DNA from 3 places in the Pelosinus baikalensis genome. Region 1 is predicted to be linked to each of the others. Evidence: riboswitches for the same ligand, from Rfam matches in the RefSeq annotation. Region 1 holds a riboswitch; each other region holds the start of a gene.
The links. A riboswitch is a leader RNA that binds a small molecule or an ion and turns the genes downstream of it on or off. The one in region 1 is predicted to bind lysine.
Positions count from the first base shown of each region.

Region 2: it holds a riboswitch for lysine, as region 1 does, so the genes downstream of both, LMF89_RS13805 (amino acid permease) here and LMF89_RS20870 (diaminopimelate decarboxylase family protein) in region 1, are expected to answer to the same signal.
Region 3: it holds a riboswitch for lysine, as region 1 does, so the genes downstream of both, dapB (4-hydroxy-tetrahydrodipicolinate reductase) here and LMF89_RS20870 (diaminopimelate decarboxylase family protein) in region 1, are expected to answer to the same signal.

Region 1 is NZ_JAJHJB010000041.1:17,060-20,275, forward strand. It holds gene fumC (class II fumarate hydratase) at 1-1,331, shown strand, start outside; lysine riboswitch at 1,412-1,584, shown strand; gene LMF89_RS20870 (diaminopimelate decarboxylase family protein) at 1,731-3,014, shown strand.
Region 2 is NZ_JAJHJB010000018.1:83,613-86,828, reverse strand. It holds gene LMF89_RS13810 (metal-dependent hydrolase) at 1-283, opposite strand, end outside; gene LMF89_RS13805 (amino acid permease) at 475-1,902, opposite strand; lysine riboswitch at 1,990-2,167, opposite strand; gene LMF89_RS13800 (sugar diacid recognition domain-containing protein) at 2,319-3,216, shown strand, end outside.
Region 3 is NZ_JAJHJB010000003.1:109,255-112,470, forward strand. It holds gene LMF89_RS03545 (YlmC/YmxH family sporulation protein) at 1-184, shown strand, start outside; gene LMF89_RS03550 (general stress protein) at 250-864, shown strand; lysine riboswitch at 969-1,146, shown strand; gene dapB (4-hydroxy-tetrahydrodipicolinate reductase) at 1,310-2,104, shown strand; gene LMF89_RS03560 (aspartate-semialdehyde dehydrogenase) at 2,287-3,216, shown strand, end outside.

The DNA.
Region 1 (3,216 bases):
AATTGTGGGGAGCACAAACCCAGCGTAGTTTTGAAAATTTTCGTATCGGCATAGAAAAGATTCCTTATGAATTAGTTGGCGTATTTGCTACTTTGAAGAAAGCCGCTGCTATAGTAAATCATAGGCTGAATATATTGGATGAGGAGCGAACTCATGCTATTGTAGCGGCGTGCGATGAAGTGCTGGCAGGAAAATTGGATGGAAATTTCCCTTTGTCTGTGTGGCAGACAGGCAGTGGTACACAGTTTAATATGAATGTGAATGAAGTAATTGCTCATCGAGCAAATCAATTATTAACGGAAAATGGGAAAACAGTAGTTGTTCATCCCAATGATCACGTAAATAAATCCCAAAGTTCTAATGATATTTTCCCTACCGCTATTCACGTTGCTGGTGTTAGTTTAGTCATTGATAAATTGCTGCCGGCAATTGCAGCGTTGAAACAAACTTTACAGCAAAAGTCAGAGGAGTATAATCATATCATTAAAATTGGTCGAACCCATCTGATGGATGCGACTCCCCTTACTTTTGGGCAAGAGATAAGCGGCTGGGTACGGATGCTGGAAAGAAATGAAGAAATGCTAACTATTGGTATTAATTTCATGCGCGATTTGGCAATGGGAGGGACTGCTGTCGGTACAGGTATTAATTCTCCAGTCGGGTTTGGTGAGTTAATTGCTGCAGAAATTACTAAGCTAACAGAAAAGCAGTTTCATACTGCACCAAATAAATTTCATGCTTTGACGAGTAAGGATGAAGTCGTGGCAGTTCATGGCATCATCAAAGCCTTAGCTGCAGACTTAATGAAAATTGCCAATGATGTTCGCTGGCTGGCAAGTGGTCCACGCTGCGGTATAGGCGAGATTAAAATACCTGAGAATGAACCGGGCAGCTCTATCATGCCAGCGAAAGTAAACCCTACCCAATCAGAGGCTTTGACCATGGTTGTGGCGCAAGTGTTTGGCAATGATACAACGATTTCTTTTGCTGCTAGTCAGGGAAATTTTCAATTGAATGTATTTATGCCTGTACTTGTGTATAATTTATTGCAATCGATTAACTTATTAGCTGATGGGATACATTCCTTTAACGAAAATTGTGCCATTGGCATACAGCCGAAGGAGGATGTTATTGATTTTTATTTACACCAATCATTAATTCTCATTACTGGTTTAGTACCCCTTATTGGCTATGATAAAGCAGCACAGATTGCAAAAAGAGCTGCAAAAGAAGGTATTACATTAAAAGAATCTGCTTTGGATACTGGAGAAGTCAGTGCCGAACAATATGACTTATATATGAATCCAGCTATTTTGGTCAAACCAAGGTAGAAAATGAATAAAAGAATAGAATAAGAGTTGACATGACAAACTAGATTAGTCTATACTTATAAAAATAACAAGATAAATAGAGATAAGATAGAGGCGCGGTATATTAAGAATATGTATCTAGAGTTGCCAGCGATGAAAGATGCAAAAAGGAATATCCGCCGAAGTAGAAGGGTTTGGCAAGACCCGTTTATTGGTTTTGTATTGAATAAGTGCAAGACTGTCATCCAAGTTTGGATGGAGTGCTATCTGCATTGCTGGTTGTGAGATAATTTAAATTCTTATGGCGGTTTGCGGAATAGTTTTCCGCAGGCCGCTTTACTTTTTAATAGAGGCTTGCTTCATAACGATGAGGAGAAGTTTTAGATTCTATAATAACAATTCAGGAGGGAAAATATTACTATGGCAGAAAAAACATTACCATTTACTAAGCTTGAGCTTGAGGAAATCATTGCGCATTATCCGACTCCTTTTCATATTTATGATGAACAGGCGATTCGGAATAATGTCCGCAAATTACTAGCGGCTTTTTCCTGGGCACCAGGATTTAAAGAGTATTTTGCTGTAAAGGCTACTCCTAATCCACATATCTTAAAAATACTGCAGGAAGAAGGCGTTGGTGCTGATTGCAGTTCTTTACCCGAACTCATTTTATCCAAGCAATCTAAAATTGTGGGAGAAGACATTATTTTTTCGTCTAATGATACTCCTGCCGAAGAGTATCAGGCAGCCAAAGACTTAGGAGCTATTATTAATCTTGATGATATTAGCCATATTGAATATTTAGAAAAACATGTAGGCTTACCTGAATTAATTTCTTTTCGCTATAATCCAGGTCCTTTGCTGGAAGGCGGAAACGATATTATCGGTTATCCGGAAGAAGCCAAATATGGCTTAACCAGAAAACAAATTTTTGAGGCATATAAAATCATCCAAAGTAAAGGGGTAAAACGCTTTGCTTTGCATACCATGGTAATTTCCAACGAGTTAAATCCTGACAGTTTTGTGGCTACGGCAGCAATGATGTTTGATTTGGTAGTTGAAGTATATCAAAAACTAGGGATTCGCATTGAGATGATTGATTTGGGTGGTGGGATTGGCATTCCTTATCGTCCTGAACAGCAGGCTGTAGATCTAGATGCTGTCAGTCAAGGTGTACGTAAAGTTTATGAAGAAAAGATTGTGGCTAATGGACTGCATCCTTTAAAAATCACCATGGAATGTGGCAGAATGGTTACAGGCCCTTATGGATATCTGGTTTCTACTGTGCTTCATAAAAAAGAGATTTATAAAAATTATGTAGGACTTGATGCATGTATGGCAAACTTGATGCGCCCTGGCTTGTATGGTTCCTATCATCATATTACGGTTGCAGGAAAAGAAGCTCTGCCTCTTGATCATGTGTATGATGTGACAGGTTCTTTATGTGAGAATAATGATAAATTTGCCATTGACCGCAACTTGCCGCGTATTGACATTGGTGACATTGTTGTGATGCATGATGCAGGTGCTCATGGACATGCAATGGGTTTTAATTATAATGGTAAATTACGTTCTGCTGAATTGCTGTTAACAGCTGATGGAGCAGTTAAGATGATTCGTCGTGCAGAAACAATTGAAGATTACTTTACGACTTTGGATTTTGAAAAATGTGAAATGAATTTGGCTGCGGCAACCAAAAAATAAAGAATGATGTTTAGAGTAGACAGGTATACCTGTCTGCTCTTTATTTTAGCATCATATACTAGAATTTATAAATTTTGTAAGTGAAAAAATATAAGATATTATGAACCACAAAGACGCAATGCCGTTGATGCGCCCTTTGTGTCCTTTGCGACTTTGTGGTTCGATTGTTTTATATGTTGTAAAAGGGCACGTAGCGTTTTTC
Region 2 (3,216 bases), on a different contig from region 1:
AGAAAGTCCATCCCAATAAGGTAAGGAAATTAGCTTGTGGCATAATAATAGATAAAACTGCACTGATCAGGAACGACCATAGAACTAAGCCCGGGATGGAATGAGAAAAAGCACGATGTTGCCTAAGATAAGAGAATTTTCCTTTAATTTGTGCAATGATATCAAAATCCGGCGCTTGCGAGCCAAGAATAGCAGCTAGATAAATCGGATCATAAATGGACAAAGGATGACCAGATAATCCTGCAATCGCGATGCCAACAAGTGCATGAGAGAAAGAATCCATAATGAATGTGCCTCCAACTTTCTATTTTGTTTACATAACATTATAACACAGAACTACGGGTGCACTTCCATAGTAAGTTTTGCCTTTCGATACACACTTATCTCAAGATATGAAATAAAAAAGTGGTGACCTCATAGCCGAGACCACCACTTTTTACTATACTAAATTTTAAAAAAACGCGTCAAGGTTTTTTAGCCCATTTTTTCTTTAATTTTAGCTGCGCTAACTTTCTTGTCCAAGAATAAAATATAGTATAAATAGACACCTAATAATGCAGGAAGACCTGTATATAAAACAATTCGTTGGGATTCATCAAAATACAAGCTACATATGACCCCAAGGTTCAATACTAAAGCTAATATTGGAACCAGAGGATAAAAGGGAGTCCGAAATTTTAGCTGCTCTATTTTGCCGCCTAGACGGAAAAATTCTCTACGGAAGTTGAGCTGACACCAGGCAATAATAACCCAGATCAGGCAGCCAGTCAGTCCTGTACTAGACATAAGCCACAGGTACACTGTATCGGCAGCATATTCACTAGTGAGTAAAGACATACACGCCAAGATAACAGTAATATAAACCCCATTGACAGGAACACCGCGAGAATTTAATGTACCTAAACATTTTGGTGCTAAGCCTTCTTTAGACATAGACCAAAGAAGGCGAGAGCAGGCATATAAGGCTGAATTGCCTGCAGATAAAGCTGAAGTCATAACAACGAAACTCATAATATCCTTAGCTAAAGGAAAACCTAAGATGCCGAATACATGAGCAAAAGGACTTTCTAAAACACTGGCTTCTTGCCAAGGGATAATACCTGCCAGTACGATCATTGCCAACACATAGAAAAAAATAATCCGAAAGGTAATACCTTTAATAACACGAGGGACATTTTTACTGGCATCTTGGCATTCGCCGGCTGCGATACCGACAAGTTCAGCACCTTGGAAAGAATATACTACAGCAATCATAGTTAAAAATACAGCTTGAAATCCATTAGGAAATAAACCTGCTTCCGTATTAAAGTTGGATAAGCCAACAATAGGGACGGAATGACTGGAAAAGCCAAAGAGCAAACCTGCACCTGCGACAATAAATGCTAAAATAGCGGTTACTTTAATACTAGCAAACCAAAATTCAGCTTCGCCATAAGCCCTTACAGAAATGATGTTTAGTAAAGCAAGCATAATAGCAAAAAAACCGCACCATATCCAAATAGCAATTTGCGGAAACCAATTGTGCATGATAATACCCGCAGCAGTAAAGTCGGCAGCAATACAAATGGCCCAATTCAGCCAATACAGCCAGCCGGTAGTGAAGCCAGCACCAGGAGAAATAAAACGTGAAGCATAACTTTGGAAAGAACCAGAAACAGGCATGGCTGAGGTGAGTTCTCCTAAGCAAAGCAATACTAGATACATGATAAAACCGCCGGTTAGATATGCAAGAACGGCACCTAAGGGACCTGCTTGATTAAGAGTTTGACCCGATCCTAGAAAGAGTCCGGTACCAATTGTACCACCAATGGATATCATCATGAGATGCCGTGAGTTCATGCCGCGTTTGAGTCCTTCTTTTTCAGGACATAAATCTTTAAGATTCACTGTAGAATTTGACATATTTGACCTCCTATTCGATTTAAAACAAAAATGGTTGTGATCTATCTCACAACCAAAAAATTTACTCCAAAGAATAAACTAACGCTTGCGTGAGATAGCACTTCATCTAAAAGAATCTTTTTGATGACAGTCTTGTACTTATTTAATACAAGCCCAACAACAAGAAATGGCATTTCCTTTTGTTTCGGCAATTATTCCTTTCTATATAGTTCATTGCTGCCAGCTCACTACATATACTGATAATATTTGCGCCTCTATAATCACAACATATTTAATTTCTTGCTTATTTTAATCAATATCGGATTAGTTGTCAATCATTAGATTCGTATTAGAAACCTTTACTATAGGAAAGTAAAGAGTCTTTACAAAAGGGAATAAAAAAATGTATGTTAAAAGTCATTGCGGAGGATTGAATTATGAACAATACATATGGACGGATGGATGCAGAATTTGCTCAATCCTTAGTTGATATCGTTGCTGCTGAATTAAATAAAAATGTAAATATCCTTGATGATCAAGGTGTGATTATTGCATCTTTTAGTAGAGAGCGGATTGGGCAAGTACATGAATCAGGGGCTAGAATGCTTGGCGCTGGAGTTGTAAAAGAATTTTATGTCACAAAAGAAGAAGAATGCTATCTAAAGGGTATACGGCAAGGATATAATGTACCCATCATGTTTGAGAACCGATGTATCGGGGTAATTGGTATTACAGGGGATCAAAAAACGGCAGGACCTTATGCCCGATTAGCAGCACGCTTTGTAGAGGCCAATGTGCAGTCGAATGCCCAGCAGGAAAAGTTAGTAGGAGCATTACAAGAAAAAGAAGAATTACGTTCTGTATTCTTAAATAAAATTATCACGGTACAAGAAGAAGAGCGTAAAAGAATTTCCCGCGAGCTGCATGATGAAACAAGCCAATCTCTTACCTCGATTATTGTAGGTTTGCGTATGCTGGCTGAGCAGGTAGAAAGCAGTGAAGATAAAGAAAAAATATTAAAAATACGTGACCTTGCTGTTACAACTCTAGAAGCGGTTCATCATATTGCAGTTGAACTGCGCCCTGTACTATTAGATGATTTAGGACTAGTTGCTGCAGCTAAAAAGTATATAGAAAATTATGCTAAGCAATATGAAATTTCTTTACATATCGATTTTAGTAATTTGTCTAGAGAGCGATTTTCACCAGAAGTTGAGATTACGTTATACCGAATTTTGCAAGAGGCGTTAACGAATATTGTGAAGCATGCGCAGGCAACGGAGGTTTGGGTATCATTAAACAAAAGACAGGACAAACTTATGTTAATGATCCAGG
Region 3 (3,216 bases), on a different contig from region 1:
ATCAGGACAAATACTCACAATCGTACTTCCCAAAAAAAATGGATTATTTAGTTTTTTTAATGATATAAAATCTTCTACTATTCCTTGGCAAACAATAAAACGTATTGGCGATGAAGTAATTATTGTCGATATAAATAATGCTTATACTAATTTTAGCCGAGAACGTCATGAAAATACATATTAATGATTATCATGGAGACACTAACGTTAAATTGCATGATATGCATTTAATGTTAGGAGGTTTTACTCATGAAAAATCAAACCAATAATCAAGTATCGAATGAAGGAAATGAAAGTTCACTAGTAAACAGTTATAGTGCAGAAAATGCGAGTGCTACTACTATGGCAGCGCCGCCAGCTAACAACAATACCGCAAATGCACAACAAGCCAATCAAACTGTTATTGGTGTATTTGAATCAAGAGCTAGAGCTGAAAATGCTGTGAACACGCTACGAAAACAAGGCTTTACTACTGAAGAAATTAATATTGTTTCTAAAAAACAAAAGAATCAAGATCAAGATGGAACCTATGATGATGATATTACTGATGGCACATTAACAGGCGGTACTTTAGGTGGAATTGGTGGCTTACTTATGGGAGCAGGAGCCTTAATGCTTCCCGGCATTGGTCCAATTATCGCAGTAGGTCCTATTACTGCTGCTGTAGGAGGAGCAATCGCAGGTGGTATTGCAGGAGGATTGATTGATTGGGGTATTCCTGCCGAAGCAAGCCATCGTTATGAACAAGAAGTTGCCGGTGGGAGTATTCTGGCAATTATCCGCACGGATACAACCAAAGTCAGTTCTGCAGCACAAATCCTACGACAAAATGGTGCTAAAGATGTAGAGAATCATAGTAAATAAAATATATGAATGGAGAAATACCATTTTTTTCTCCACTCATATATTGACACCCCTATAGGCACTAGTATACAATGTATGTAATTCAATAGACTTCATCCTGCGCGGGATGGAATAGAGGTGCAGACAACAAGAGTACTTTCAGGGAGATTGGTCTTTATGATCTGAAAGAAAAGGGTTGTTTGCCGAAGTGCAAAAGACGCCAAATCTTTTGTGCTGGTCTTTCATTTAATAGATGTAAGACTGTCACTAGAATTAATCTTCTAGTGGAGTGCTATCTTATCTAAGGCGTGGGAAAACATTTTTATTTGTTTTCTCACCATCCTTATACTGTCTTACCTACTATTGACAGCCGATGAGATTTTACTCATCGGCTATTATTTTTGTCTTCATTATTAACATTCAACACTTTGAATGAATACATTGCTACTATTAGGAGGTGCACAAGATGATTAAAGTGATAGTTTGCGGAGCTTACGGTAAAATGGGGCGTGAAGTACTCAAAGCCATACATAACGATACTCAATTAAGTATCGTAGGTGCTGTGGATACTAAATCTGACTTTGCTGATATTGGTGATTTAATCGGCGCAGGAAAAACGGGTATTTTCGTAGGTAATGATTTGCAAACCGTTATTAACGAAACAAAACCACAAGTAATGGTTGATTTCACAAGGCCAGAAGTAGTATTAAATAATATCCACATCGCCATTAATAATGGAATCTGTCCTGTTGTGGGAACTACTGGTTTATCAGAAGAAAATATAGAAGAGATTAGAAAATTATGCATAGAAACTAAAGTAAATGCATTAATTTCTCCGAATTTTTCAATTGGGGCGATCTTAATGATGAAGCTGGCACAAGATGCCGCCAAATTTTTCCCGCATGTGGAAATTATTGAATTACATCATGATCAAAAACTTGACGCACCATCTGGAACTGCCTTGCATACTGCAGAGCTAATAGCTAAAAAGCGCGGTTTCTTACACCAAGGACACCCTGATGAGTTTGAAAAGCTCGCTGGCGCACGTGGTGGGGACTTCTCAGGTATCAGAATGCATAGCGTTCGTCTTCCTGGCTACGTAGCTCATCAAGAAGTTATTTTTGGTGGACTTGGCCAGACCTTAACGATTCGCCATGATTCTATATCACGAGAGTCGTTTATGCCAGGAGTTTTACTAGCGTGCAAACACGTACTTAATGCAAATGGTCTCGTCTTAGGACTTGAAGAAATTTTGAAATAATCCCTTGTATCCTTAAAATATAGCTTATGAAATATGAATAGCCCCAAATAATAGTATAATAATTATTAAATTAATAGCATTTTTTGCACTAAATTAAGCATTCTAAGCAAGAATTATAGTAAAAAATATGAATATAATTAAGTATATAGAATCTTATGAGAAAACAAAAGGGAGCGATATATATGAAAAAATATAATGTAGCAATACTCGGAGCTACTGGAGCAGTTGGTCAGGAGTTTTTGGATTTAATCGAAGAGCGTAATTTCCCATATGACAATTTAAAACTGCTTGCCTCCAAACGGTCGGCCGGTAAAATTATTAACTTTATGGGAAAAGATTTCACTGTAGAAGAAGCTACTGACGACTCTTTTAAGAATATAGACATCGCTCTATTTGCTGGTGGATCTGCCAGCACAAAGTTTGCACCTGCTGCAGTAAAATATGGTGCAGTAGTCATTGATAATTCCAGCGCTTTTAGAATGGATCCTACAGTACCATTAGTTGTGCCAGAAGTGAATCCAGAAGCTATACAACAGCATAAAGGAATTATTGCAAATCCAAATTGTTCTACCATTATTATGGCAATGGCTTTAAAACCACTATATGATCAGGCAAAAATTAAGCGAGTAGTGGTATCCACATATCAAGCAGTCTCTGGTGCTGGTAAAGAAGCTATTGATGAATTAGATAACCAGGTGCAAGCGATTGTTGAAAATCGTCCTGTAGAAGCCAATATTTTACCAAGTTCCAGCTTACCAAAACATTACCAGATTGCCTTTAATGTCATTCCACACATTGATGTATTTGTGGAAGGTGATTACACAAAAGAAGAAATGAAAATGGTACATGAAACACATAAAATATTCAATGATTATACAATGGGAATTACAGCAACTACTGTAAGAGTGCCTATTTATCGTAGCCATTCAGAGTCAATAAATATAGAATTTGAAAAAGAAGTCTCAGTTGATCAAGCAAAAGAACTTTTGGCTGCATTCCCCGGGGTCATTTTACAAGATAATCCTGCAGAAATGTTGTATCCAATGCCATTATTCACTTCAAACCAAAATGAAGTCTTTGTTGGTAGAATTAGAAAAGATAATTCCATTCAA